DNA from 3 places in the Shewanella sp. SP2S2-4 genome. Region 3 is predicted to be linked to each of the others. Evidence: predicted binding sites of a transcription regulator. Region 3 holds the regulator's gene; each other region holds the start of a gene.
The links. The regulator MetJ, encoded in region 3, represses methionine synthesis genes. The targets are predictions, from matches to a motif close to TAGACGTCTAGACGTCTA.
Positions count from the first base shown of each region.

Region 1 (10,185 bases), on a different contig from region 3:
GCAATTAGGGTTCAATCTGCCTGCGGGCTGGAAGCAGGCTTATCATGAGGAGCAAGCTGGCATGTTTATGGCAGAATATGTGCCTGAGCAGGAAGCATTAACCCAGTGGAGTGCACTATTTTGCGTGCAGGGCTTTAAGGATATGGCCGAGAGTATTAGCCCTGAGCGTTTTTTAGATGCGATGGCCGAGACCTATAAATCGACCTGTGACGGCGAAGTGGTGTACCAGAAGCTCGGCGACACTGAAGTTGATGGACATGAGGGATTTAAGGCTATTTTAGGCTGCACAGCCATGCCCAATATCCACAATGTCACGCAAGTGAATCCCAAAGCCTATGCTTCAACTCCTCAAGGGGAAATTGGCTACTATACGGTTGTCAGTGGCAATAAAGATTTGTATCTACTGCATAAGTCGATGCGAGGTGCCGTTTTTTCTGCCGATAAACCACCATTGCAGGCAGATAATAGCCAAGATTTTATCTCCGCTTTAGTCCCATTCTCCTTGAAGTAGAACGTAGACGTTCGCTTGAGTTTGATGGACTTTCATCCGTATAGACGTCTATAATGCGCGCGCTCAGGCTCTATAATGTGCTGAGCCTTAAGGGAGTATCGCTGTTTTATTGATGGCTGTGCCCTATGAATCAAATTTTTAGTCAACCTTCTGAGGTGCTTGCGTGCGAAAGCCGCGAGATAATCGGGAAGCCAGTGAAATTCTGGCACTGCCCCCGCAACGGTAAAAGGTGAGAGAAGACCGCGTTTGATTGGTGTGTTCAAGACAGAACCCGATAGTCAGAATGTTAAAGGTCAGTCTCGCGTTAATTCTATTTTTACGGATTAACATAGCCTAAGTCCGGAGACCGGCCCTAAAGGTGTTTTTGAGATTTCGGTGGGCAGATCTCAAAATGCGATAGTCACTGTCAGTATCTTTTACTGAATGAACAGTATCGTGGCGCTAATGCCCCGTTTTCCTTGCAGGAGTTAAAGGTAAAATGGGAACAAATCCAACAAAAATCGCGCTGCTGATCGGTAGCCTTTGCAGTTTTTCCGTTATCGCGCCCGCTATGGCGGCTGACGCTACCAGCACAGCGAAAGTCGACGAGCATCTTGTCGTGATCGGCCGCTCTGACAATACCCCGTTAAATATTGCCGCGAATGTGAATGTGATTGACGCTGCGGCGATTGAAATGAGCGGTGCCACTAGTGTGACTGAAGTTTTACGCGGTCAAAGCGGTATTCAAATTTCAGATAATAACATCGGTACTAGTTTTGCGATGCGTGGCTTTAGTGCCAGCACTGCTGTGAATAACACGCTGATTTTACTTGATGGTCGTCGCCTCAATAATATCGATATCGCTGCTCCTAGTCTTAATGCCATACCGCTTAACCAAGTCGAGCGCATCGAAATTTTATCGGGTAGTGCGGGTGTGCTCTATGGCGATCAAGCGGTAGGCGGCGTGATCAATATTGTCACTAAATCTCCTGAAAATACTGGTGGTAGCGTGCAGTTATCCGGCGGCAGCTTTGATACCTATGAAGGTCGTGGTGATGTGTCTGGCGCGATCAACAAGGATTGGCGTTACTTTTTCACTGGTAGCTATAACCAAGGTGACAACTATCGCAAACATAATGCTAACGAAACCGGCTCTATTCTTGGCCGCATTCAATATAAAACGGCCACAGACTCCTTCTTTGTTGAAACTAGCTACTACGACGATGACCGTGAAAATCCGGGCTCATTGACAGAAGAACAGTTCAATAAAGACCCACGCCAATCTTTCAAGAGCAGCGAATATGTCCATGAGATGACCACTGCGGCGCGCACGGGTTATCAGCATCAGCTTAATCAAAATTGGGCTTTAGCAGCGGATTTAGATTATAGCGATACCTTAGTGTCTTCTTTTAATTGGGGGGCGAACAGCCATAACACGCGCTCACTGTTGATGTTTAGTCCTAAAGCGTTAGCGAACTACAGTACCCGTCAAGGTGAGCTAAACCTAGTCACAGGTTTAGACATCAGCCGTGGTAAGGCTGATTTTGACACTATGGCGCGCAGTAATGTGCAGCAAACACAAAGTGCTTACTTACAAGCCACTGTTCCATTAAGCCATACCCTAAGTTATGTTGTGGGTGGGCGATATGCGCGGGTGACCGACGAGTTAGTCGATCGCAAAGTTTATCCTAATGGTATCGATTTAGATGAAGATGCGACAGCATTTGAGTTTGGCCTAAACTACCGTCCTAGTATGGAGCACAGATTCTATCTGCGTGGCGATGAAAACTTCCGTTTTGCCAAAGTGGATGAGCAAGCTTATACCCCTAAAGATGTGTTTGGCTTAAAGCCGCAGACGGGCCGCTCCTATGAGGCGGGTTGGGATTGGACGCTTGCCAGCCAAACCCTGCGAGTGAACCTGTATCGCCTCGATTTAGAGGATGAAATCGTGTTCGATCCTAGCGCAGAGACACCTCCAAAAGGAGATTTCCAAGGTGCGAACGTCAATGCTGACGCTTCTCGTCGTTATGGCGCCAGTGCCGATTGGGATTGGCAAGTGACTAAAGCGCTGCAGCTCGGGCTAGAGTATAACTATATCGATGCTGAATTTACTGACGGTATCAATGATGGCAAAGAGCTATCTTGGGTGGCAAAACACACGGGGCGCGGTTATGTCAGCATGGATTTTGCTGAGCATTTCCAGGTGTTTGCCGAAGCTATCTACACGGGTGATCGTTTTATTGAAGGCAATAACGGTAACGAAGGCGATAAGTTATCTAGTTACGTGCTTGGTAATTTAGCCTTGAACTACAATCGTGATGCTTGGCTTGCCAGTCTGCGTATCGATAACCTATTCGATAAAGACTATGTTAGCGCAGGTTATTACGGTGGCCTTTGGGGGGATAGTTATTACTCTGGTCGAGGCCGTGATATTCGTTTAACCCTTGGTTATCGTTTTTAATATCTGATTATATAAGCTATTTTGCAGCCTTTAAATGAATATAAAGGCTGCTTTTGCTATTATCTATTCTTAAATTGTTTATCTTGTTCTTCTTTATTTAGCGGTTTAATACCAAGATAATATTCATAGCTATTTTTATCATTATTATCGGCAGACATCTCATTTTTATTATTAACTTCTTTCGATGTGTTGTCTTCTTTTTTTGCATACATAGTTAATTTAGGCTTAGTCTGTTTAGACTTGGTCTCCTCTGCAGCTGACTTATTCGCTATACTTTTAATCTCTTCATTGTCAGTAGCGGGTTTGTCTTCTATCTTGCCAAATTTATAGTTAAAAATAGCATTGGTTTCTACTGTTTCAATGGTTGATTTTTTCATGGTTTTGTATGATGCGACAATACCATGCTTACCTAAGGTAACTTCGGGATAAATTTTCTTACCTGTACCAACCTTTGCACCATCGACATACCAGTCTGCATCAACGTTGCTCGTTAGGGTAATCACTGTGGACTTAAGGCCCAGTTTTTCATTGAGTAATGATTCTATTTTGTTGTTATATGACGGCTTAAACGTCATGTTAACTCTATAATGCAGTTCTCCATTCATATTCATACTAGCATCAATAACCTTGTATGATAGTAGTACACTTTTATCGCTAAGGAATGGATCTGAATTAATCGTATTTTTAACTGTATACTTTTCGGTATCTTTTAAACAATCATTTATAGATTGAAATTTAGAACAAGTCATAGAGCTTTCTAGGTCAATTGACTTAACACTATCAGCACTGGATAACTCAGCAACAATACGATTAACTATTTCTTTTTTTAATGCAAAAAGTTGTGCGCTTCTTTGAGTTCGTTGACTATTAACAATTTCGTACTGTTTTAATATATCTTGATAGTTTTCTTTGTTTTTAACTTCGTCTTCGACCGATTTCTTTTCAAGTGAATCAATGTTCTTTACTAAGGTTTCGATTTCTTTGAAGTAATTACTCGGGTCACTTTCTGTTAAAATGGCATTGGGTAATGCCAATATTGCCTTGTTATAATGCTCTTTCTCGTTTTTGATGTTTGTTAATAGTGATTCATAATCATATTCACTTTTCTTATGATTAGATAAGCGGTCATTAATAGATATTAACAAGTTATCAATATCAAACTTTTGTTCGATTTGGTTTACTGATTGGTTTTCAGTTGCAGTTATCAACTCTAAGGCGTACGAGTTACTTGCACACAAGCACAACAAAGCAATGGTAAATTTACTGTATCTCACGTTTCTCTCCGATATTTTATCTGAAACAGTCAAAACAGCTTACTATTTCAGTGCTTTGAGCAAAAAACTCTACGTTTGGGCCATGATACTTAAGTTGATTTTTCTTTTCAAATGGATTGTTTGTTTGCCAATTCCAAATAAAGACATTTCCACTTTGATATCAGTTTGAGGCTCAATTGTATCCTTTGATTGAGTCATCTTATATTGGCAAGATTCTCATGACCATGATACTAAATGATGCTCATTACAGAACAATTGTTGCTGAAAACTGTGGCACTAGAGTGATGAGTAGTAATGAGCTAAAAGTCGACTATGTAGCGGGAATGCTATGCTTCAACACTGATGTTGAATTGGTCATTGTAAGTGAGAGGCATATTGCAATGAAATGCGAATGGGTGTCGCTTACCCTCGTTGTAGAAATAGAGATAAATTATTAGACGGACAGGCTCGTGACGACTTGAAGAATGGAAATGTTAAAATTGTTTTAAAACATGGGATTATATCTCCACCTCCAGCACCTTATTTGCTTCACCATTTGATGTTACATATAAGGTAGTCATTTTTTATTCTTTTCGTTAGGCTATTGTGCGACTTAGTACTGAAATTCTTTAAATTTTGGGTATGATGTGAAGAGTAACCGAATCATCTTATTGTTAATAAACAGGTGCAAAGTGTCTTATGACTGATCTTGAGCAACAGGTTTTTACTCAAGTTAGAGCTATTATAGCGAATGAAGAGCAAGTGATTGGCCGCCGAGGGATTTTAATTCCACTCAAAAAAGCGATCCTTGCTGAAGGCGACATTCGTAACGTGATCGACATCATCTCGAGTGACCCCGCATTGGCGGCGCACATGCTAATGCGCAGCAATTCCGCACAGGCATCAGGGGTGATTAACCCTAAGACTCGCTCCTTGAAAGAAGCTTTAGTCCGCTTAGGTCAAGTGAATATCTATCGCTATGCCTTTACGTTTTATCTGCAAGAGCGTCTCGATGAGCTGCCACAGCCCTATAAAAAGTTGGTCCAAGGTTATTGGAAGTTGACTGAAGATATTGCAACGGATGCGGTGGACAGTTTAGCGGATATGGAAGGCGTCGAGGTTGATGCTGATGAAGTGCAAACCTTGGCCCTGTTCAGTGTGTTCGGCCAAATTATCGCGCTCACGGCCTTTGCGTATTTAAATGCTAATGCCGAACAATCATTCCCTTTAAGCGTAATTAAGTCATTGATTGATAATCAACAGCAGACATTGACGATAGAATCATTCGAAGCGTTAGATCTCGATCAGGACTTGCGTCAAGAGTTTATGATTGCCCATAATTTGCGTCAGACCCGTAATTCGAATTCCCCTGGTTTAATCCTGCGCCGCGTATTGTCTATGCGTGGTCTATTGATGAATCCGCTGTAATATTTAGATGCGACAAATAACGGTTTGAACGAATAAAATAACTATTTAATTCAATAAAAAAAGCCTGCATTCGCAGGCTTTTTTGTTAGGTTTCACCTGTGTTAATTTGTCTTCTGCTGGCGGGATAAACCTTCACTCGCCACCAGTTGTAACCAATTTTGGATCAAGGCTGAGTTGGCGCTATGGCGGCGATAGGCGCCAAACAAAGGGCGTTTCAAGCCTTCTTGCCCGAGCTTCACTGTGGTAAGGCTTAGGCCATGCCCTTCATTTATCGACCAATTTGGCAGCGCGGCTATACCGTCTTTACAGGCGATGCGTTGCAGTAACATCATGGTTAAATCACAGGTTTTCTGCTCACCCGCTTCTATGCCTGCGGGCTCTAAAAAGTGGCGATAGATGTCTAAACGCGTCAGTGGTACGGGATAACTGATAATAGGCAAGTGTGCTAATTGCTTAGGGGTGACATAGGCTTCTTTCGCTAAAGGATGATCCTTAGCAACTACTAACTTTACTTCAAAATCAAACAAATGCTGATAAGCAAGTGAATGCCCAGGCACAGGATCTGAGGTCAGCACTATATCCAGTTCACCCATTTCCAAGGCATTGAGTGAGTCGAACAAGTGACGGCTCGACAAGTCTAACTCGGCTTGGGGATAGTCTTGTCTAAATTGCTCCATCACAGGCATTAACCAGCGAAAACAGCTGTGGCACTCAATGCCTACCCGCAACTGATTGGTTTCGGTTTCAAGGCCATTCTTAAGATCTGTCTCGGTTTCTAACACCTTAGGCAAAATCTCTTCCGCGAGATGAAGCAGGCGTGCACCTTCTTGGGTGAATGACAGCGGCTTACTCTTACGCACAAAAATAGGCGAGTTAATCCTTTGCTCCAACTCCTTAATTTGGTGGGAGAGTGCGGATTGAGTGACAAAACGTTTTTTGGCTGCGCCCGCCAAACTGCCACTTTCCTTCAGGGCCATTAAGGTTCGCAGATGTCTTAGTTCGATCATGTTCACTCCAGGTGAAATTCGCTCATGTTGTGCTTGAAATCAATTCGGTTGCTGGAATAGAGACTAACACAATAAACGTCTAGACGTCCAGACGCCCATTGTTATTTATCAAGGCGGAAATGCTGAAAAGTGCCAAGAGAACACAATCTGGTGGGTGCAAGTGCCGAATTTGGCTTATCTCAAATAAAGGAAGATAGGGTATGCAATTAAATAGTCTTGGGTTTCCCCGTATCGGGCGTCGACGTGAATTGAAATTTGCTTTAGAAAAATACTGGCGTGGTGAGAGTACTCAAGCCGAATTATGTGAAGTAGCGAGTGAACTGCGCCGTACCCATTGGCAGTGGCAAACCGCAGCGGGCATCGAGCAAGTACCCGTGGGGGATTTTGCCTTTTACGATCAAGTATTAACCCTGAGTGCGACCTTGAATGCCATCCCTGATCGCCACCGCGGCGAAGGCGCTATCGATCTCGATACCTTATTCCGTGTTGCCCGCGGCAGAGCGCCGACAGGCCAAGATGCGCCAGCCTCTGAAATGACCAAGTATTTCAATACTAATTATCATTATTTGGTGCCAGAGCTGACGCAAAACCAAGAGTTTTCGATTGCTTACGAGCAGTTTTTTGATGAAGTCAGCGAAGCGCAAGCGCTAGGCTATAAAGCCAAACCTGTTCTACTCGGTCCAGTCAGTTACTTATACCTTGCTAAAACCGTCGGCCAAGAGTTCGATAAGTTAAGTTTATTACCGAATTTATTAACGGCTTATGCTGATATTCTGGCGCGTTTCGCCGCCCAAGGTGTGGAATGGGTACAGTTAGATGAGCCTGTGCTGGCATTAGAATTAGACCTGCATTGGCAAGCGGCGATGACTAAGACTTATCAAGCATTAAGCACTGCTAACGTTAAGGTTCTCTTAGCGAGTTATTATGGCGGTATTGCGCATCATCAAGCCCTCGTATCTGCCTTGCCTGTTGCTGGTTTGCACTTGGATTTAGTTACGGCGCCAGAACAACTGGTTGTGTTTGCAAATGCGTTGCGCAGTGAGCAAATTTTGTCGGCGGGTGTGGTTAATGGCCGTAACGTGTGGGCGGCGGATATCGATTTGATTGCCGAGCGTATTGGCGCTGTGGCGCGTGATTTAGGCGATCGTCTGTGGATTGGCACATCATGTTCATTGCTGCACAGCCCAGTCGATTTAGATGTTGAAGTCAAACTATTACCTGTGCTGCGTAAGCAGTTAGCCTTTGCTAAGCAGAAACTGTTGGAATTGAGCAAAATTCGCCAATTATTGTTGGCGCCTAATTCGGATGAAGCACAAAAAATCAGTGCTTTTTGTATCGCTCGTCGTCAAGCCAAAGCACAGGCTGCGGATAAGCAAGTGATTGAGCGTGTTGCGGCATTAACCACTGCGGATTACGAGCGTGTCAGTGATTTCAGCGTACGCCAAAGCGTGCAGCAGCAAAAATACCGTTTACCCCTGTTACCCACTACGACCATAGGTTCGTTCCCGCAAACACCCGCTATTCGAGGATTACGCAGCCGCTGGCGTAAGGGCGAGATAAGTGATGCTCAGTATACTGAGCAGTTACAGCAAGTGACCCGCGATACTATCGAACGCCAACTAAAACTGGGTATCGACGTACTCGTGCACGGTGAAGCCGAACGTAACGACATGGTGGAATACTTTGGCGAGCAGTTAGCTGGCGTTGGTTTTAGTAAAAATGGCTGGGTACAAAGTTATGGCTCACGTTGTGTTAAGCCACCCTTGATTTACGGCGATGTGAGTCGTCCAAAAGCTATGACAGTCGAGTGGGCTGAGTTTGCCCAGAGTCTTACCGACAAGCCCGTAAAAGGCATGTTGACGGGGCCTGTGACAATTCTGCATTGGTCATTCGCCCGTGAAGATATCAGCCGCGATGCGATTGCGACACAACTGGCGCTGGCGATTCGTGATGAAGTGGTCGATTTACAAAATGCGGGGATTGGCATTATTCAAATTGATGAACCTGCCTTCCGTGAAGGTTTGCCATTGAAACAAAGTAAGTGGCAAACCTATTTAGATTGGGCGGTGAATGCCTTTAAACTCAGCGCTGCTGGCGTGACTGATGAGACTCAAATCCACACCCACATGTGTTACAGCGAGTTTAACGACACGATTGCCGCGATTGCTGCCATGGATGCAGATGTGATCACAATCGAGACGTCGCGTTCGCGGATGGAGTTACTCAACGCCTTTGAAGATTTTGAATATCCCAATGAAATCGGCCCCGGTGTGTATGACATCCACTCACCAAACATTCCAAGTGTGGAGGCCATGGTGCAGTTAATCGAGAAAGCCGCGCAGAAAGTCCCCGTGCGTCAATTATGGGTCAACCCAGATTGTGGCCTAAAAACCCGAACTTGGGATGAAGTCGAACCTGCATTGAAAAACATGGTTGATGCAACCCGCGTACTGCGTCGTCGTCTTGGCTAATATCACTGCTCGAGTGAGAGTTTTTAACTGAACTTATTGAGCTTACTCAGTAAAAAGACACCGGATGTTTATGCCTCCGGTGTCTTTTATTCGCTGCGAATAAGGGAAGCGCCACTGTCTATTGGCAATGTTTAATATCAAGGTTCAATAGACGTACAGAGCGAATAACGATTCTTAGTTTAGGCTAATTAACCAGTAGTAAGCTATTGATAACCTTGTTAGATGTTAAGCATCTCGTGGTAAGCCTTTTTTGATGATACGCACCATGCGTTCAGTCTTGCGGCGTGCTTTTTGTTGTTCAGTTGCGGCGGTGTCGGCAAGGCGCGATTGCTGAGCATTGAGCGCCCATTCGATATGTTCACGCACTATCTCATCGATATCGTCACTGTCATTGCGGGCGTTAAGTGCGGCAATAATGCTTGGGCTTGCGGGGGCGTTACCCAGCGCGACTGCGATATTACGTAGCCAGCGTTTATGACCAATTCGGCGAATGGCGCTGCCTTCGGTTTGCTTTAGAAATTCGGCCTCGCTCCAAGCAAAAAGGCTGAGAAGGTCGGGCTGTTTTAACTGGGGACGAATATGGAAGTCGGTTTCGGCTGTGAGTGGCGCTTGGCGATTGATGGGGCACACGAGCTGACAATCATCGCAGCCATAGATGCGATTGCCCATAAGTGGCCTAAATTCTTCAGGAATAGCGCCTTGCAGCTCGATGGTGAGATAGGAAATACAGCGTCTGCCATCGACCACATAAGGTTCTACGATTGCACCTGTTGGGCAGGAGGTGATGCAGGCGACGCAACTGTTACAGCCTTCTTGGATTGGAATATCCACAGGCAGAGGCAAATTGATCAGTAGCTCACCTAAAAAGAACCAACTACCCGCCTCATGGTTGAGTATGAGTGAGTGTTTACCTGTCCAACCTATACCGGCTTTTTCGGCTAATGGGCGCTCGAGTACTGGCGCTGAGTCGACGAAGGGACGGAAATCGGCGGCATCGAAACCGAGCGCAACTAACTCTGCACTGATTTGATCTCCCAGTTTTTTAAGCCGAGCGCGGATCAACTTGTGATAGTCG
Region 1 is NZ_JAUOER010000001.1:329,254-339,438, reverse strand. It holds gene Q4Q54_RS01500 (hypothetical protein) at 1-511, shown strand, start outside; cobalamin riboswitch at 648-881, shown strand; gene Q4Q54_RS01495 (TonB-dependent receptor) at 990-2,951, shown strand; gene Q4Q54_RS01490 (hypothetical protein) at 3,011-4,225, opposite strand; gene Q4Q54_RS01485 (HDOD domain-containing protein) at 4,904-5,632, shown strand; gene Q4Q54_RS01480 (LysR family transcriptional regulator) at 5,734-6,639, opposite strand; gene metE (5-methyltetrahydropteroyltriglutamate--homocysteine S-methyltransferase) at 6,840-9,110, shown strand; gene queG (tRNA epoxyqueuosine(34) reductase QueG) at 9,336-10,185, opposite strand, start outside.
Region 1: the regulator MetJ is predicted to act here: its motif matches at 6,712-6,729, upstream of metE (5-methyltetrahydropteroyltriglutamate--homocysteine S-methyltransferase).

Region 2 (10,185 bases), on a different contig from region 3:
AGCTTTATAGTGGTAAAACTTCATTTTTGCAACCCAGTTTCATTATTGATAAAAACAGTAGTGTAAATGGTTTTACATTGGCAAACCACTATATGAAGGTGGGTGATGTTGGTGGTGCTATTACACGTAACTTATTTGATGGTACACCAAGTAACCTCAGTTCAGTGTATGTTTTAAATAGCGGAGTGATGTTTTTCGAACAAAATATTTTGTTTGGCAAGGCTCTCGATACAGGCTATATATCTAGCAATTTAGATGATGATTACCATTGCCCTATGATTGAAAGTGGTAATTATGCTATTGCTCAGAAAAGTAAGGTTGTATTAGTTAATAATATATATTTTGGTAATCTTTTGGATATGCCTAATTTAGATTTCGGATGTCAGCTTCTAAGGGCGAGTATGTCTTCTGAGTTAGAAGTTTATAATAATACCTTTTTGGGTTTGGAATCTGTGGTGAAGCTTATTTATCATGGGGTTGATGAGCCATATTATAAAATATCAATCGATAACAATATCGTTTCAAAATCTAGATCGTTAATTGATAATGCTTCGTATGCTAGTACTTTGTATAGTTTTACTCCAGAATCTAGCATTAGCTTGAATAACAATTTAGTCAATGAAGTTAAGAGCTTGTATATAGATATGCAGGATAAACAAGTTGAGGTGAATACTCTTTTTGCTGATCCTTTGCTTGATAGTAATGGATATCCTTTTAGTAACTCACCAGCAATCGATGCAGGTGCGCCCTTGAAAGTAGATGTCGATCTATATGGTGTAGCAAGACCAATTGACGGTGATAATAATGGAACAAAAGTTATTGATATTGGTGCAATAGAGTTTAGATTAAACTGATTGTGCTACATTATTTAATCATTAAAGCTCTAATTGTTAAACAATGGGAGTAAGTTTGCTAAATAGGTACATATAGCTATTTAGCCGCTGGGATGTAAGCACCGGAATGGGAGGTCAGTATTACTATGACCTTCCCATTTTTCACAACGTCACTGGTGCAACAATGCCAATTTGGGTGTAGCCCTTAGCATTTATGTTCTCTGATTAAAAAATAACAATTCAGAATAGTAATGGACTTTGGAAGTTAGGGATGAAATCAGTTTTACAAATTACTTTAGGGATATTGTTAGCAGGCTTAGTCACTTTGTTAGTGCGAATTGGCTATTTGAGTTATGTCGAATACCGCCTGACACAAGGGCTTAATGAGTTTGCTATGCAACAAAAGCAAACGGAACTAGCTCGCCAGCAGGCAGCGAAAGATCGCCAGCTTGCTGAGTATCAGATTCAGCAAGAGTTACAACAAAATGCGGCTGAAAAATCCAGACTAGCCAAGCAAAACGAGGCCGCGCGACTACGTAAAGCCGAAGCATGGCGCAAGTATTATCTAGTCCCCGAAGACTGTAAAAACTTTAAGTCCGACGAACACATGGTCAACTGCATCAACCACAAAGCTGATGCAAAAGCAGAATTTGATAGGGCGTATGATTCAGGAGAATTAGTACTGCCACAATAAAGTTATATACACTAAATGAGCAGTTGATTTTGGCGGGTTTAATTCTGCTTACTATTTTAAAAAAGGGGTTACTTTGATATTTTCAATTTTTTTACGGAATTTTAAAATATATCGAGGTTGGAATTACGTCCCTATTTCAACTGGTGATTACTTTACTGCATTTATCGGCGATAATGGAGTTGGTAAAAGCTCTATATTAGAGGCTTTAGATACTTTCTTTAATAGACCAATGTCAGAGTGGAATTATAACCACTCTATTCTTAAAAGTGGGTTTGATAGAGAGCCAAACATTTGTCCTATCTTCATTGTTGAAAAGGCTAAGATAAATAAAAACAGAAACGTTTATAAGTACTTATCAACAATTAGCGATATAATGTGGCAAATTGAAGAAGGTGATGCGCACAATACCCATAAGCACATTGTTGCTCAATTAGTTAAGCAGATTAATGCCTTGAAATTACATAATTCAAGGTGTGATGATGAGTATTTTTTATTTCCTTGTGGATTTAAAAAGATATCTAGTAGTAATACTGAGCTTACATTAGGTGTTTTTGACTCGATACAATCATTCTCAGATGATTTGTTTAATGAACATAATGTTGATTTAAGCTCTGTTTTGGATGAGATTTACTCTTACGTAAAGGATGAATTTGAGTATATTTATACACCGTCAGAAATAGATTATGATACTTATACAAAAATAGAAGGGAAAACTATTCAATCTTTAATGGGGACTTCTGTTGATTTAATAATTAAAGATTGCATTGATGAAGGAGTTATTAAAGATATAAACAGTGGCTTAGATGAGTTCCTTAGAAAAGTAGAGGTCTATTTAGAAAAGTATGAATATAAAAAACCTGCTAAAATGCAGACTTTATTCAATTTGACTCATCTAACATCAAAAATAATCGAGACATATTTTGAGTCAAAAGTTCTAAATTTAAGGTCTAACTCTGAACTTACTCCGATATATAATTTTAGTTCAGGCGAGAAACGCAAAGCAATTATTGATTTAGCTAGAGCATTTATTTTAAATTCAGGAAGAGATTTACACAATAAAACGGTTGTTATTGCTATGGATGAGCCAGAGGTATCTCTTCATACTTCAGCTTGTTTTGAGCAGTTTGAAAAATTAGAGGAAATATCAAAAAATCGAGTGCAAACACTTATCTCAACTCATTGGTACGGATTTTTCCCATCAGTATCGTCTGGTAATGCTGTTTATATTGCGGACTCGGAAGATAATAGAGTTTCTTTTTTGATTAATTTATCAAGATTCAGAGAGGATGTCAGATTAATACGTAATGAAACTCAAGGAAAAATGCCGAGTAATATTGAGCTTAAAAGTGTTAATGACTTTGTTCAGTCTGTTATATCGTCAATTACTCGTAGTAATAAACGATGGATTATCTGTGAAGGCGCTTCAGATAAAATATATTTAAATCACTTCTTGGAAGGTGAAGGTTTTAACATTCTTTCTGTTGGGGGAAGTAAGTATGTTAAGAAAGTTTATGAATATATATATTTGGCACTAGAGGATGAACGAAGCGATATTAATGGTAAAGTTTACTTTCTTCTTGATACAGATAAAAAATTCGAGGGTTATTCTTCAAAAGATTCGATGAAGAATCTTAGATTGAGGAGAATGCAAATAAACAGTGTGAGCAAAGCTGTTGAGCTTTTAAAAGCATCTGATAATTCCCATTTTCCACCTACAGAAATTGAAAATGTTTTAAATTCAGAAATATTTAAAGAAGTGTTGGAATATTACTGCTCTACAGGTCACAAAGGGCTTCTTGAAAATGTTGTTGATAGTTGCATTGGCTTTGAAAATGAACTTGTTTCTGGAATTGCATTTGACTTTAGAATCTCTGAATTAGCTTCTCTAGATGAATTTTTCGATCAGATTGGAATGAAGGTTAAATTCGCAAAAAAATACTGCGAATTAGATGTACATCGTAAAGTCCCTAATTGGGTCAATGATATGAAAGACTTTTTTTTGGATTGACATCTTACCGGAATTTTAAATTGGAGGTAAATTGAAGTTTTTAGTGATTATCTTCGGCATAGCTGTGTCGATATTTATGCATGGAAGTGGGTTGTCTGTCGATAGCAAATGGTGGTGGGATTTACTGTTATCTTTCAATGTAAAAGCATTAAGTGAAAACTTGGGGATGGTTGTATTTTGCTTTTGGATACATCTTCCACTGATGATCATATTTTCTTTAGCATGTGCTTTGATTATTAATCGAGTTGGGTATCCAAGGTATTTTATTTACTCTGTGTTAGGTACTTCATTTTTTACATTTGTTGTGCTGCCATCACTGCCTGTTTTCGATGTGTTATTAGCTGGCGGGATGAGTCCATTACGTTTTATCGATATCTTTGTAAAAACACTCATGTTTCTGACCTTGTTCTTTGTTTTTAATATACTTGTGAAAAAGTATAAGAGATTGAATTTATTTGATTAACTTCACTTTCAAGACGTTTCGCTGACTGTGTTTATTGATTTATTTTAGGGATGATTTAAGAGTTTTTTATGAAAAAAATTAGTTTTTTGGGTATGAGCATAGTGCTTGCTTTGACACTTGTTATCGGCCTTGCTGTTGATTTTTTGGTTGAATTTAAGTCTGAATCGATTTTTATGCAGATGAATATTTTTAGCTTCAAGTTATTATTTTCGTTACTTAGCATGCTCTGTGTGTATATTGCTATTGCAGTCACTTTTAATTTGAAACTGTTACCTATGCTTATAGGTAAAGATTATCCGTCAAATTACTTTAAATGGTCTAAATTTCGACTTATAGAAGTTTTCTTTTTATTTAACTTATGGGCTATGTGTCATCTTCAATATTTCACTGTCGTAATAGTTAATTTAGCTTTGGTTGAGTTGATACACTTATATTTAGTTTATAAAAGTATCAATGATAAGCTCGAGTCTACTATATAAATTGGTAAGTTGAGGACAATAAGGCGTGTGTAGTTGGCATAACTCTTTCAATGCGAAAAGTTAACTCTAATGCCACAGAAGTTCACCGATCCCCTGCGAAGTTGCTGAAGAGCGTTGAAGAAAATAGCGTGACGCAGACAGGACGTCTGCGTAGCTTTCGGGGGGAAGGGACGCCCCATCGGAAGCGTTAGCGATTTTCGAATAAGCACGAAGCCAGTCACTAATGCATGTAACTTCGCTAGGGGCGTCTTGGAGAATCCAAGGAGGATAGGACGAGCAGTCCTCCTTGGTCGGGTGTGGGGTGAAGCCCCACGACTTTAACGCTTAATTCAAACGAAGTTTGAAAGTTTAAGCCCTGCGGGTGATTGCAGATCCCAATCACTCGGGATCATAATCCAACACTGGCGCCAGCCACTTCTCCGTTTCCGCAATGCTCATCCCTTTACGCTTGGCATAATCTTCCACTTGATCGCGGCCTATGTTACTCACGCCAAAGTAGCGCGATTTCGGGTGGGCGAAATACCAGCCCGATACTGCCGCTGTGGGGAACATGGCGTAGCTTTCGGTGATGTTCAAGTCGATAGTTTCATCGGGCTTGAGCAAGTCCCATAACAAGCCTTTTTCTGTGTGATCTGGGCAAGCTGGGTAACCGGGTGCGGGGCGTATGCCTTTGTATTTCTCGCGGATTAAGGCTTCGTTGCTTAACTGCTCGTCGGCCGCATAACCCCAAAACTCTTTACGTACCCGTTCGTGCATCCGCTCGGCAAAGGCTTCGGCCAAACGGTCGGCTAAGCATTTGAGCATGATGGCGTTGTAGTCGTCGTGGTTGGCTTCAAAACGCGCCACATGTTCGTCTATGCCGTGGCCTGTGGTTACCGCAAAGCCGCCCATGTAATCGGCGACGCCAGAGTCTTTTGGTGCAACAAAGTCAGATAGACAGAAGTTATCGTTGCCGACACGCTCAAGCTGCATCCGCAGGTGATGTGTGGTCATTTCAACTGTGGTGCGCGACTCATCGGTATACAGCTCAATGTCGTCGTAATTGACGGTATTGGCAGGGAATAAGCCAATAACCGCTTTCGCCGTGAGCCACTTTTCTTCGATGATTTGCTTGAGCATGGTCTGACCATCGGCGAACAGCTTTTGCGCTTCTTCACCGACCACTTTATCGGTGAGGATTTCGGGGTAATGCCCGTGCAATTCCCACGAGCGGAAAAACGGTGTCCAGTCGATACGCTCAACTAAATCTTCTAACGGATAATTATCAAATACTTGGCGCCCGAGCACGTTTGGCGTGAATGGGGTGTAGTTGGCCCAATCGTGTTGGCAGCGGTTATCACGGGCCGCTTCGAGTGACACTATCTCTTTGCGCTTGGCTTGGGACAAACGCTTGGTGCGCATGTCGTCGTATTCGGCATAGGTTTCGTCTATGGTCGCTTGGCGAGTCTCGTTGTTGATGAGTTTACTCACCATAGGCACGGCGCGGGACGCATCGGCGATGTAAATGGCGCCATGGGGATAATGGGGCGCAATTTTTACCGCTGTGTGGATTTTCGAGCAAGTGGCGCCGCCGATAATCGCCGGAATGGTTAAGCCTTCGCGGTGGAAAGTTTTCACATTATGCACCATCTCATCCAGACTCGGCGTGATAAGGCCCGACATGCCGATGATATCGATATTGTGTTCTTTCACTGCGTCGAGAATTCGCTCCACCGACACCATCACACCTAAATCGAATACCTCAAAACCGTTACAGGCGAGCACCACGCCGACAATATTTTTGCCGATATCATGCACGTCGCCTTTTACCGTCACCATCAAAATCTTGCCGTTAGATTGGCCTTCGACCTTTTCCAGCTCGATATAGGGGTTTAAGTAAGCCACGGCTTTTTTCATCACCCGCGCCGATTTCACCACCTGCGGCAGGAACATCTTGCCCGAGCCGAACAAGTCACCGACCACGTTCATGCCGTCCATCAAGGCGCCTTCAATCACATCCAGTGGACGTTTCGCTTCTTGGCGCGCCGCTTCGGTATCTTCATCGATAAATTCGGTAATGCCTTTCACTAGCGCATGGGATAAGCGTTGGCTCACCGGCCAGCTGCGCCATTCTAAATCTTCTTTTTTACCCACCTGTGCGCCATCACCGCGGAATTTCTCCGCGATTTCAAGTAACTGCTCGGTATTGCTTGAGCCTTCGACTGGGCAGGGCAAGTTAAGCACCACGTTTTCGACCCGTACTTTAAGCTCAGGATCGATATCGTCGTAAATGGCTAACTGGCCCGCGTTGACAATGCCCATGTCCATGCCGACTTTGATGGCATGGTACAGGAATACGGCGTGAATCGCTTCGCGCACTGGGTTATTACCGCGGAACGAGAACGACACATTCGATACGCCGCCCGAAATCATTGCGTGGGGCAGGGTGGCTTTAATCGCTTTAATGGCATCAATAAAATCGACGGCATAGTTGTCGTGTTCATCGATACCCGTGGCGATGGCAAAAATGTTCGGGTCGAAGATGATGTCTTCTGGCGGAAAGCCGACCTTATCGACCAGAACCCGATAGGCGCGGGTACAGATTTCGATTTTACGTGCCTTAGTATCGGCCTGACCTTGCTCATCGAACGCCATGATAATGGCCGCCGCGCCGTAGCGTTTCACCAGTGTTGCTTGCTCAATAAACTTGGCTTCGCCTTCTTTAAGGGAAATCGAGTTAACTATGCCCTTGCCTTGAATGCATTTGAGGCCAGCTTCGATCACTTCCCACTTAGAGGAGTCGATCATAATCGGCACGCGGCTGATGTCGGGCTCTGAGGCAATCAAGTTTAAAAACTTGTGCATGATCTCGGCGCCATCGAGCATGCCTTCGTCCATGTTGATGTCGATGATCTGCGCGCCGCTTTCGACTTGCTCGCGGGCCACATCGAGCGCTTGCTCAAACTTACCGTCTTTGATCAGCTTTAAAAATTTGGCCGAACCTGTGACGTTGGTGCGCTCACCCACGTTAACGAACAAGGATTGGGCATCGATAGTCAGTGGTTCCAAACCGGCTAAGCGGCAGGCTACGGGGATATTGGGCAAGACGCGCGGGTTATGTCTGTCGACCGCTTCGCGAATAACGCGGATATGTTCAGGCGTACTACCACAGCAACCACCGATAATATTGAGCATGCCTTCGCGCGCCCAATCTTCAATCACGTTCGCCATGTCCTCTGGGGTTTCATCATAGCCGCCAAACTCGTTCGGCAGGCCCGCGTTCGGATGCGCCGACACATAACATTCGGCTATACGGGATAATTCTTCGACGTACGGGCGCAGCTCTTTTGGCCCGAGTGCACAGTTAAGACCGATAGATAACGGCTTGATATGGCGCAGGGAATTATAAAAAGCTTCGGTGGTTTGGCCGGTAAGGGTGCGGCCTGAGGCATCGGTAATGGTGCCCGAAATCATGATCGGTAATCTGTCTTTAGAATGCTGACCAAATAAGTCATCAAATACCGATTCAATCGCAAACAGTGCGGCCTTGGCGTTTAAGGTATCAAATATGGTCTCGACCATAATGATATCCGCGCCGCCTTCAATCAGCGCCTTAGTGGATTCTCGGTAAGCGCTCACTAACTCATCGAAGCTGACATTGCGATAGCCAGGGTCGTTCACATCGGGGCTGATCGAACACGTACGGTTAGTGGGGCCTAACACACCAGCGACGTAACGTGGAATGCCTGTGGCAGCAAACACTTCATCACAGGCTTCACGGGCAAGACGGGCACCGGCTAAGTTAATTTCGGCGGACAACGACTGCATGTCATAGTCGGCCATGGCGATAGTCGTAGCATTAAAGGTGTTGGTTTCAATGATGTCGGCACCGGCGTTTAAGTAGTCGGTGTGAATTTTTTTGATGATGTGGGGTTGCGACAATACCAATAAATCGTTGTTGCCTTTGACGTCAGTGTGCCAATCTTTAAAGCGTTCGCCGCGATAATCCTCTTCTTCGAGCTTGTGGTCTTGGATCATAGTGCCCATGGCACCGTCTAAGATTAGAATGCGCTCAGCAAGCTGTTTACGAATGTCTGCCAATATCTGGCCGGCTTTGGTAGAGGGTATCGTCATAAATAATTACCTTAAATACAGCTAAGTTAAGTCCAAGCATCGACCCTTGTTATGCTAAGTGCAGGGTAAAGCGTGTTGTGCAGTCCAGATATCGGCTCTCGTTATCGACCTTAGTGAGTGATCTAAATTAGCTAACTTATTTAGCGAACTTAGATCACTAACTTAGTTAGGCTAAGTGCATTCCATTCTGCTCGGTCGATATTTGACTACTCGTTTTAGTTATTCATTGTTAGAGTTTAGTTTTGGACATTTAAACGTATAGACGTCCATAATACGCGACTTATGATTGTCAGGGCAAGGTCAAAATTGACTGACGACAATTGAGTCCTATCAGCACTTTTCACCCAGTTTAACGGCTCGTTTTTTAGGGCTAGTTGTAGAGCTAGTTGTTGGGCTAAGGCGTAATTGAGTATATAGGACGACGGGTCTAATGTGGGCTTTCAACAAAATGTGCCACGAGTGATAGACATAGGAATACGATGAAACAAGTTCGATTGTTATTGTTACGCCACGGCGAGTGTGAAGGCGGCGCCATTTTACGCGGCCGTGTGGATGTGCCTTTAAGCGAACAGGGTTGGCAGCAAATGTCGGCAGCGGTTGAGGCGCAGGCAAGTACCTGTAGCGCGATTTACAGTTCGACTTCACGCCGCTGCGGCGAATTTGCCCAAGCCTTTGCCGCCGAGCTGCATTCGACGGCGGCGTTGGTATCAGAGTCAAGGCCATTGCAGGCGCAGTTTTTGTCGGGTTTACAGGAAATTGATTTTGGCGATTGGGACGGTTGTCGACTCGATGAGCTGTATCAGCAAGAGGGCGAACGTTTAGCGGCCTATTGGCAAAACCCTTGGCAAACACCGCCGCCCAATGGGGAAACTATGGCAAGCTTCGAGTCGCGGGTGAATGGCGCAATTGACCAGATACTCGCCGCCGAGTTTAAACGGTTGATTATCGACTCAGATAACGCCGAGCAGGTTACGGGCGCTAGCGTGGGTAAGGGCTTGAGTACGGGGGAGCTGGCTGCCAAGGTATGGGTCGTGACCCACGGCGGGGTGATCCGTCACCTAATGGCGCGCGCCCTTGGGGTTGAACGGGCAGTGGGATTTTACAGTCAACTCGATTTACCCGTGGCGGCCGTGGTGAGCATTACTGTGCTGCAGGATGAGCACGGCGTTTGTTACTGGCGTTTAGATTGGCCGAGCGGGCGCTGCGAGTGATCCGCGTTGCCCTAAGGTGAAGATTTTTCTTGTCTTACCAGCGTGATTGTCGATTGCCTATTAAGGTAAATATAGGATAATGCTTTTTCCTGACGTCCCCGACGCACACGGTCTTGCAAGGCTGGTGGCAGTGTATCGGATGACGTCACAGAAATAGGTGTTGGGAGTTTTGAGTGGTGCGAGGGTGTTCTGTGGCAACTATTGCCGAGACACGCTGCAAAGGCTTGAAATCAATCTCAACATAATAGGGAATCGGGGAGCTGCTTGTCAGTCAGCCCGAACTGTGCCCGCAACTGTGAGTGACTTTTTATATTGTTTTCAATACAAAAAGTGACGAGTCAGGAGACCTGCCTATTTCTGTTATCGCTGCGTGCAGCCTTAGTT
Region 2 is NZ_JAUOER010000006.1:17,493-27,677, reverse strand. It holds gene Q4Q54_RS06740 (thrombospondin type 3 repeat-containing protein) at 1-854, shown strand, start outside; gene Q4Q54_RS06735 (hypothetical protein) at 1,105-1,527, shown strand; gene Q4Q54_RS06730 (AAA family ATPase) at 1,601-3,535, shown strand; gene Q4Q54_RS06725 (hypothetical protein) at 3,567-3,998, shown strand; gene metH (methionine synthase) at 4,856-8,590, opposite strand; gene Q4Q54_RS06715 (histidine phosphatase family protein) at 9,070-9,801, shown strand; cobalamin riboswitch at 10,005-10,171, shown strand.
Region 2: the regulator MetJ is predicted to act here: its motif matches at 8,842-8,859, upstream of metH (methionine synthase).

Region 3 (10,185 bases):
ATCCTGCTAGGGTTATCGCAATTGACTGAAATGTTTGTTTTCTTCTAAGCCGCCAGTGTCCAAACTGGCGGCTTTTTTCTGCCTGAATCCTACTGTTAAAACATGTTCCCATTAAGCCTGTTGATCTTATTCACGTATTTCAAGGTCAGTCCTAGGTTTTAGTTGCGGTAGATCACACAGAGCTTCCCCATGTGGTTTACCACAATACCCACCTACCTCTTTCGGGATAACAATCTCTGTGGATGAGCAGTGTATTCAGCGTATGCCGTGTATTTTGAAGATATGGTGGCGCTGTTTTAACGCTTTATAACTAAAAAAGTAATCAAATCAGTGAGCAAACCTCTGCTCGATGGCGCCAAAAATGGCGACTGACGAGTGGGATGAGCGTGATGGAGGTAACCATGATTGAGCTTAATAGGCGAACCTTTTTAAAGGGAGCGGGAGCGAGCAGCGCCACGTGTGCGTTAGCCAGTCTGCTGCCGGGCAGCTTAGCAGCATTAGAGAATAAGCAGCTAAAGGGCATGGGCAAGAAAATTGCCAGTATTTGCGAGATGTGTTCAACCCGTTGCCCGATTTCGGCGCGGGTGATTGAGGGCAAAAACGTCTTCATTAGTGGCAACAAGGCCGCTAAATCCTTTGGCGGTAAAGTGTGTGCCCGAGGCGGCGCAGGCCATAGTTTGTTGTACGATCCACAGCGTATCGTTAAACCGTTAAAGCGTGTCGGTGAGCGCGGCGAAGGCAAATGGGCTGAGATCAGTTGGGATGAGGCTTATAAATTAATCGCTGAAAACCTCAATAAAATCAAAAAAGAACATGGCCCAGAGGCAGTGGCATTCTCGTCAAAATCGGGCTCACAAGAAAAGCATTTGTTTCACCTTGCGACCGCCTTTGGCAGTCCCAATACCTTTACCCACGCGTCGACTTGCCCCGGCGGTTATGAAATTGCCGCTAAGGCTATTTTTGGCACTAAGGTCAAACGAGATTTAAGTAACTCTAAATACATTATTAACTTCGGCCATAACCTGTACGAAGGCATCAATATGTCCGAAACCCGCGGCATGATGGCGGCGCAAATGGACAAAGGTGCCAAGCTGGTGGTCTTCGAGCCAAGATTCTCCGTCGTGGCCGATAAAGCCGATGAATGGTACGCCATTCGCCCCGGTACCGACGTGGCCGTCGCCTTGGCGTTATGCCATGTATTGATTGAAGATAATCTTTACGACAAGGCATTCGTCGCGCGCTATGTGGAAGGCTTCGAAGCCTTTGCCGCCGAAGTGAAAGCCTATACCCCTGAATGGGCAGAAACCATTTCCGATGTGCCTGCCAAAGACATTCGTCGCATCGCCCACGAATATGCGGCAAAAGCGCCCCATGCCGTGGTCGATTTTGGTCACAGAGCCACCTTTACCACCGAAGAGTTTGAGATGCGCCGCGCCCTGTACGCCGCCAACGTCTTGATTGGTAATATTGAGCGCAAGGGCGGGATTTATATCGGCCAGAAACCCGGTGATTACAACAAGCTTGCCGGTGAAGCAGTTGCGCCCGTATTGGCTAAACCTGGCGTGAAAGACATGCCAAAACCAGCAGCGAAACGTATCGATCAAGTGGAAGAACAGTACGCCATGATGTGGACATCGGGCGGCGTTTACCAAACTATTCTCGATGCCACCTTAAGCGCTGTTCCTTACCAGTTACACGGCTGGGTGATGTCACGCACTAACCCAATGCAAACCATGACAGACAGGGCGCGCGTTGTTGAAGCGATGAAAAAGCTCGACTTTGTTGCCGTGTGCGATGTGTATATCAGTGAAACCGCCGCCTATGCGGACGTGATTTTACCTGAGTCGACTTATCTTGAACGTGATGAAGAAATTGCTGATAAATCCGGTAAAAATCCGGCCTATTATGTGCGCCAACGTGTGGTTGAAACCTTAGGTGATACTAAGCCTTCTTGGCAGATCTTTAAGGATGTGGGCGTGGCTATGGGCCTTGGCGAGTTCTATCCATGGGAAAACATGGAAACCCTGCAAATGCTGCAGGTGAACCGCGACACTGACCTGCTGCGCCGTATCAAAGACGAAGGTTTTGTGAGTTTCGGTAAGCCAATTATGTTGTGCGAGCCTAAGATGGTTGCTGAGTTTATTAAGGCATACCCCAATGCGCGACCTGCCGATGAAGACGGCACTTACGCCAGTGCACTCACCTTTAAAACGCCAAGCGGCAAGATTGAACTCACTTCCGCGAAAGTGGAAGCCATGGCACCAGGCCGTGGGGTGATCAAGTTCCGCGAAGTGAATCTTAAAAAAGCAGATGAGCTGTACTTTATCCAAGGCAAAGTGGCGGTGCACACCAATGGCGCCACCCACAATGTACCTATGCTCGCTAACCTGATGTCGGATAACGCTGTGTGGGTTCACCCCATCACTGCGGGCAAATTAGGGATCAGCAATGGCGACCCAATCCGCCTCACCAGCAGTGTTGGCACAGAAGAAGGCCATGCCTTAGTCACGCCGGGTATTCGCCAAGATACTGTGTTTGCTTACATGGGCTTTGGTTCTAAAAACAAAGAGTTGGTCAGAGCAACGGGCAAAGGTATCCACTGCGGTAACTTACTGCCGCACGTGACGGCTCCTGTGTGTGGCATGACAGTGCACACCACGGGCGTCACGCTGGCAAAGCGCTAATCGGAGGCTTAAATGAATAAACGATATGTAATGGTGCACGACGAGAACAAGTGCATCGGCTGCCAAGCCTGTAACGTGGCGTGTCGCAGTGAAAATGGCGTACCCGAAGGCGTTACTCGTCTGCAAGTGCGTGTGGAAGGCCCCTTTGGTGAGATGCCCAATCTGCACTTCAAATACCACAGGGTATCTTGCCAGCAATGTGAAGATGCGCCCTGCGTTAAGGTGTGCCCAACGGGCGCGGCCTATGTGGGTGAAGACGGTATTATCTCTATCCATACCGAGAAGTGTGTCGGCTGTATGTACTGTGTGGCAGCGTGCCCTTATAAAGTGCGCTTTATGAACCCAGAAACCAAGGTGGCGGATAAGTGTAACTTCTGTAAAGACAGTCGTTTAGCGCGGGGCGAAGAGCCAGCGTGTGTGACAGAGTGTCCAACCGATGCCTTAGTGTTTGGCGATGCTAATGATCCGCAGAGTGACGTGGCCATCATGCTCAACACTAAAATCACATACCAAGATAAAACCCATTTGGGCACTAAACCTAGGGTATATCGCGTTCCTACCAAAAGAGGGGGGATTTGATTATGAACAATACTTGGGGCGACATGGCGCAATATGATCCTGTCACTTGGCACTGGGTCATCGCCGTTTACCTGTTTATGGCGGGGTTATCCGCGGGCAGTTTATTGATTGGCATTGGTTTACGCTGGGCGAATAAGGAACTCAGCGCCGGAGCCGAAAGTAGCATTCTTAAGGCGGCCGCCATTATTGGACCTGTGGCGATTAGCTTAGGTTTAGCCTGCTTAGTGTTTGATTTAACCAAACCATTCCACTTCTGGCTGATCTTAATTCACTATAACTTCCAGTCTGTGATGGCCATTGGGGTGCTGGCGCTGCTGGCGTATTCTCCCTTAGCCTTTGCCTACGCCATTATTGTGCTGCGGGATGACTTACCAAAATGGGGTTTGGGTTTCCTAACACCTATCGCTAAGTTACTTATGCCATTTCGAAAGCTGATTGAAGTATTGTTGTTTGTCCTCGCCATTGGCGTAGGGGCTTACACTGGCTTCTTAATTTCGGCGATGAATGCTTACCCTATGCTCAACACTGCGGTACTGCCTGCGCTGTTTTTAGTGTCGGGTTTATCGGCGGGCGCTGCGGCAAACGCGGTACTGGCACTCTTGCTGTTTAAGACTGACAGCCACGATAAAACTTTAGTCAAGATGCACGGTTTAGAGTTGCCTGTGATGGCAATTGAAATCCTGTTCCTGTTCATGTTGTTCTGCGCCTTGTACTTCAAGGGCGGCGCGGCGTCTGCGGCCTTAGCATCGTTAACTTCTGGGCTATGGGCAAGCGTGTTCTGGATAGGCGTCGTCGGTATAGGTTTTGGTATTCCATTGCTGTTCATGTTGCTACCAGCCGCGACTCGCCATACTAAGGGCGCGATGATCATGGTGGCTTGTGCGAGCTTAACGGGCGTACTCGCCTTAAGACACTTTATTGTGTACGCAGGGCAAAGCTATTTAAGCTGAGTGTAAGCTGGCTTTAGATATTGATAGATAAAGAAAAAGCACTGGCAATGTCAGTGCTTTTTATTGTTTGAATTTTCAGATGATTTGCCAGTACAAGCAGAGCGCTTATTGGGGCAATAACTCGATAACCGATTTCACCGTTAGCACTAAGGCGCTGATGCTGCACAGGACTAAGGTCGCCATTTTAGTTTTATCTTTATCGACACGGCCCACTAATCGCCCCGCGACTAAATACCCTAAAAGCACTGAAGGCAGCAACATTAAGGACAGCCACAGGTGCTTCAATTCTAATAAGCCAGTGATCGCCAGAATGACCATAGCTATGGTGGAGCTAAAAATGAAGAAGGCCGACAGGGCGGCGCGAAACTGCGAGGCATCTTTGCCTGATAATAGAATCGCCATCGGCGGGCCACCAATAGCGGCAATATTACCGAAAATCCCCGAGACGACGCCCGCCCCAAAGAGGGTTTTCTTATTCACTGGCAGGCTGAATTTATACAGGCTGAGGATAACCGCGACAGCCACAATGGCGGCGATGGATAACCCGAGTATGGGCTGAGGCGCAAACAGCAACAGACTCGCGCCGATAAAACCACCGGGCACGCGACCTAGGAGTGCATATTGCAAGCCATTGAATTCTAAATGACCACGCTCACGCACTAAGGTCAGCAGGGCGATGGAGAAACCCATAGCAATAACAGGCGCAGGTACGAGCTGCGGATCGACGATATAAAGCAAAGGACTGGCGACAACCGCTAGGCCAAACCCAATCAGGCTCTGGGTTAAGGCGCCAAGAAACACAATCAGTGAGGCCAGGGCGAGAGTCTGTGGATCTATCATAGAAAACATAGGATTCCATATAAACAAAAAGGGATCGTTAACGATCCCTATTGATGAGCACTGTGATGTAACTTTGCCAGCGACAAGTCGCTATTCCATGTCTTCCCACTCGATCCCCATCTCGTCCATCAGCAACTTGGCTTCGGCGGGAATGCTGTCTGGGCTATCTTTTGACAGATCTTCATCGTTAGGCAATGGCTGGCCAGTGTAGGCGTGCAAAAATGCCTCACACAACAGCTCGCTGTTGGTGGCGTGACGCAAATTATTGACCTGACGACGAGTTCGTTCGTCCGTAAGGACCTTAAGCACTTTGAGCGGAATAGACACAGTAATTTTTTTTACTTGTTCATTCTTCTTGCCATGTTCAGCATAGGGGCTGATGTATTCCCCATTCCATTCAGTCATTGACTCACCTGTTATAACGCTAAATTCGGGGCAGATTTTAAACCCTTACAAACAACAGTCAAATTATTGCTACTATTTCTTTGTGATTGCAAACAGATTTCTTTATGTTTAGACGTCTAAACGTCTTCACGCCTATTGACGATGGCGTTGTGCTTAGGTACATTTAGACGTCCAGACATCTCTATCAGTCTACCGAATTTAGGAGTCCACCCATGGCAGAGCGTCAATTAGCCACACTGGCAGTGCGTCAGGGTATCGAAAGCGATACTCAATATGGCGCAGTTGTGCCACCGATTTATTTGTCGACTAATTACGCCTTCGATGGTCATAAAAATCCTCGCGAATTCGATTACAGTCGTTCAGGCAACCCAACGCGCTGCATTTTAGGCGAAGCATTAGCGCAATTAGAAAAGGGCGCCACTGGCATAGTGACCTGCACTGGCATGGCGGCCATCACCTTAGTGACTACTTTGCTCGGCCCCGATGACCTATTGGTTGTGCCCCACGATTGCTACGGCGGTTCTTACCGTTTATTTACTAATTTGGCGAAGAAAGGCCAGTTTAAGCTGATTGTGGTCGATCAAACCGACAGCCAAGCGTTAGCCGTCGCTATCGCGCAAAATCCTAAGATGGTGTGGCTCGAAACCCCATCGAACCCGCTATTGCGTGTGGTGGATATCGAAGCCATTGCCAAGGCTAGCCATGAGGTCGGCGCGCTGGTGGTGGTTGATAACACCTTTTTATCGCCGATATTGCAACAACCCCTATTGTTAGGCGCGGATATCGTTATCCACTCCACCACTAAATATATCAATGGTCACAGCGATGTGGTTGGCGGCGCTGTGGTTGCCAAAGATGCACAAATTGGCGAAAGCTTACATTGGTGGTCGAACACGTTAGGCTTAACGGGGTCGGCATTTGATAGTTACTTAACCCTGCGCGGCCTACGCACCTTAGCGGTGCGAATTCGTGAACATCAAGCCAATGCCCAGCGCATTGTTGAGGTATTGACGCAAAGCCCTGTGGTGAGCAAAGTTTATTACCCTGGTCTTGCGGATCACCCTGGTCACACCATTGCAGCCAAGCAACAAAAAGGCTTTGGCGCTATGCTGAGTTTTGAGCTCAAGGGCGGCGAGGCCGAAGTGGTGGCCTTTTTAGGTGCACTCAGCTTATTTAGCGTGGCGGAAAGTTTAGGTGGCGTCGAAAGTTTAGTGGCCGTGCCCGCAACTATGACCCACAGAGCCATGGAGCCGCAGGCGCGTTTTGAGGCAGGCATTAAAGACACCCTATTGCGTTTATCGGTGGGTATTGAAGATGCCGCCGATTTAGTTGCAGATATTCAAGCAGGATTAGCCGCCGTTGCGGCTTGTCAGTAGAGGAATAATAGATGGCACGTTGTCACTTACATAAATTTGGTGGCTCCAGTTTAGCGGATGCCGATTGTTATCGTCGAGTCGCCCATATCCTGTTAACCCACGGTCATAGTGATGACCTTGTGGTGGTCTCTGCGGCGGGTAAGAGCACGAATTTCCTGTATAAATTATTAGAGCTGCGCGACGCGGGTCAGTTGTGGCAAGAAGAATTACAAGTGCTGACCAGCTATCAACAGGGGTTGGTAGAGCAGTTATTGTCGAACGAACAAGCCCGCGATCTGCGTGAGCGTTTGGCGACAGATCAGGCGCAACTCATCAGTTTATTGTCCCTCGACGAACGTAACGAATATCAAGTTAACCATGTGGTGAGCTTTGGCGAGCGTTGGTCGGCACGTTTAATGGCGGCGCTGCTGCGCGAATCTGGTGTGGCGGCAAGCCACGTGGATGCCTGTTCAATTTTAGTGGCCGATGAAGCCGCCGTGCCACAAATTCGGGTGCAGGAATCCCGCGCTAAAGTACAAGCGCTGTTGGCCGCCCATCCAAATGAACGACTGGTGATCACAGGCTTTATCTGCGCTAACGAGCGCGGCGATACTTTATTACTTGGTCGTAATGGTTCCGATTTTAGTGCTAGCTTGATTGCCAGCCTTGCCGACATCGAGCGCGTGACCATTTGGACCGATGTGGAAGGGGTGTTCAACGCCGATCCTAATAAGATCAACGATGCAAAATTACTGAAAAGCATGTCACTTGCCGAAGCCGACCGCTTAGCGCGTTTAGGCTCGCCGGTATTGCATTCGCGTACTTTGCAGCCTTTGTTTAATACCGAAGTGAGTTTAGCGGTGCGCTCAAGTTATGCATCACACACCGACTTTACCTTGATTGCGCCCCACAGTTCGTCGGCGAGCGCGCCTGTGGTGACGAACCTCAATGCAGTCGTGCTGTTCGGCTTTAAGCTTACGGGCGAATTAACAAGCCTATTAGATTCGTTGATTGCCGCGGGTTTAACGCCATTGGCACATTGGACGTCTGCCCATCAAAGGGTTGAGCTTGCCTATACCGCTGAAAATCAAAAACAAGTACAAAGATTACTCGATGCCGAGGCAGAAGCATTAGGGATCAGCGAACAACAGATCAACACAGATCTCGGCCTAGTGGCGTTAGTCAGTGCCGATGCAGAACATTATCGACGCAGTTTTGCTCGTTTATTAAGTCGTGATGCTAAACCTTTGTTTAGTGGTGACTTAAGTTTAGTGACGCTGGTGCCTCAGTCGCAGGTGAATTTGTTAACCCAAAAGGTCCACCGTCGCTGCGCTGGGCCGCGTAAACGCATTGGTGTCTTACTGCTCGGCGTGGGCAACATAGGTGAGGCTTGGGTCGATTTGTTTAAGTCGGTGTCGCCATCACTGGATCATGAACTCGAAGCCAGTGTTGAGTTAGTCGGTTTAGTCAGTTCGAGTAAAGCCTTGATTAAATCCACAGGCATTAATCTTGCCGCGTGGCAGACTGAGTTTAATACCGAGGCTACGCCTTGGCAGTACGAGCACTTGTTCGAGCAATTAGAACGGGTTAACTGCGATGAGCTGGTGGCCTTAGATATCAGTGCCAGCGCCAGTTTGACGCTGCAATATCCAGAGCTATTTGAGCGCGGCATCCATGTGGTGAGCGCGAATAAACTCGCGGGCTCGGGTCCACTGCCTTTCTACCGTGAGTTAAAGCAGCAACTGGGTAATCGTCGTTTATTTTGGCGTTATAACGCCAGCTGTGGCGCAGGTTTGCCTATCCAACATGCGTTAAATGATCTGCGTAACAGCGGTGATAGCGTTGAAGCCGTGGGCGGGATTTTCTCTGGCACCTTGTGTTGGTTATTTGAAAAATACGATACCAGCAAGCCTTTCTCTGAATTAGTGATTGAAGCCAGGGGCTTAGGGATTACTGAGCCCGATCCCCGTGACGATCTGTCTGGTCGTGACATGCAGCGTAAACTGCTCATTTTGGCCCGTGAAATTGGCCTTGAAATCGAGCTTGAAGATATTGAATTACGCTCATTAGTGCCAGCCGACTTGGCCGATATTCCCTTAGATCAGTTTCTCGCCCGCATTGCCGAGTTAGATGCCGATCTGCTGCAACAATATGGCGCAGCGGCGGAGCAAAATAAGGTGCTCAGATACGTGGCATCCTTAGATAACAGCGGCTCAGAGCTTAAAGCCGAAGTCGGTTTGCAGTGGATTGATGCCCATCATCCCTACGCTAATTTGACTCCAGGCGATAACGTGTTTGTGATCCGCAGCGTTTTCTATCAAGGCAATCCGTTGATCATCCGTGGACCGGGCGCCGGACGCGAAGTGACAGCGGCGGCGGTGCAGTCGGATCTAACGCAGATCTGTCGCGATCTCTTGCAAGAGTAGACTGAAATTCAGCAGCTTAAAGGACTCATTCGAGTCCTTTTTTATTGGCTAGAATAAATCTATCGAATTAACCGAGATTAAATGCGGTTTATGGACATTTTTTGGCTTGACTTACATCTCAGTTTCTCTAGTATATGGACATATAGACGTCCAAACGTCCATTTGAACGAATTCATACTAGCAAAGAGTAGCGCCAAGGGCGGTTGAGGAAATACACATGGCTTTTCATCACGCACAACATTCACAATCGCTGAACCAGAGCTTGTCTGAGCTTAATGGCGATATTAATGTTTCTTTTGAGTTTTTTCCGCCATCGACCCCCGAAATGGAACAGATCCTGTGGAACTCTATCCGTCGTTTAGAGCCGCTGAATCCTAAGTTTGTGTCTGTGACCTATGGCGCTAACTCAGGTGTGCGCGACCGTACCCACGGCGTGATTGAACGTATTCAACAGGAAACCGACCTTGTTGCCGCGCCGCACTTAACCTTAGTGGATGCCAGTGATGAAGAGCTGTTAGAACTGGCTAAGCATTACTGGAAGTCGGGCATTCGTGACATAGTGGCGCTACGGGGTGATTTACCCGCAGGCAGCCCTAAGCCAACCCGTTTTGCGGCGGATTTAGTGCGTTTACTGCGCTCAGTGGCTGACTTTGATATTTCCGTTGCGGCCTATCCAGAAGTGCATCCCGATGCGAGCAATGCACAGGCGGATTTGATCAACCTTAAGCGTAAGATTGATGCGGGCGCTAGCCGTGCCATTACCCAGTTTTTCTTCGATGTGGAATCTTACCTGCGTTTTCGTGACCGCTGCGTTGCCGCCGGTATCGACGTTGAAATCGTGCCAGGCATTTTACCTGTGACCAACTTTACCCAGTTAAAACGTTTCGCGGGCATGACCAATGTGTCGCTACCTAACTGGCTGCATAAGCAATTCGATGGTTTAGAA
Region 3 is NZ_JAUOER010000020.1:72,688-82,872, reverse strand. It holds gene phsA (thiosulfate reductase PhsA) at 402-2,684, shown strand; gene Q4Q54_RS15535 (4Fe-4S dicluster domain-containing protein) at 2,697-3,263, shown strand; gene nrfD (NrfD/PsrC family molybdoenzyme membrane anchor subunit) at 3,266-4,213, shown strand; gene Q4Q54_RS15525 (sulfite exporter TauE/SafE family protein) at 4,319-5,062, opposite strand; gene metJ (met regulon transcriptional regulator MetJ) at 5,144-5,458, opposite strand; gene metB (cystathionine gamma-synthase) at 5,671-6,834, shown strand; gene Q4Q54_RS15510 (bifunctional aspartate kinase/homoserine dehydrogenase II) at 6,846-9,239, shown strand; gene metF (methylenetetrahydrofolate reductase) at 9,457-10,185, shown strand, end outside.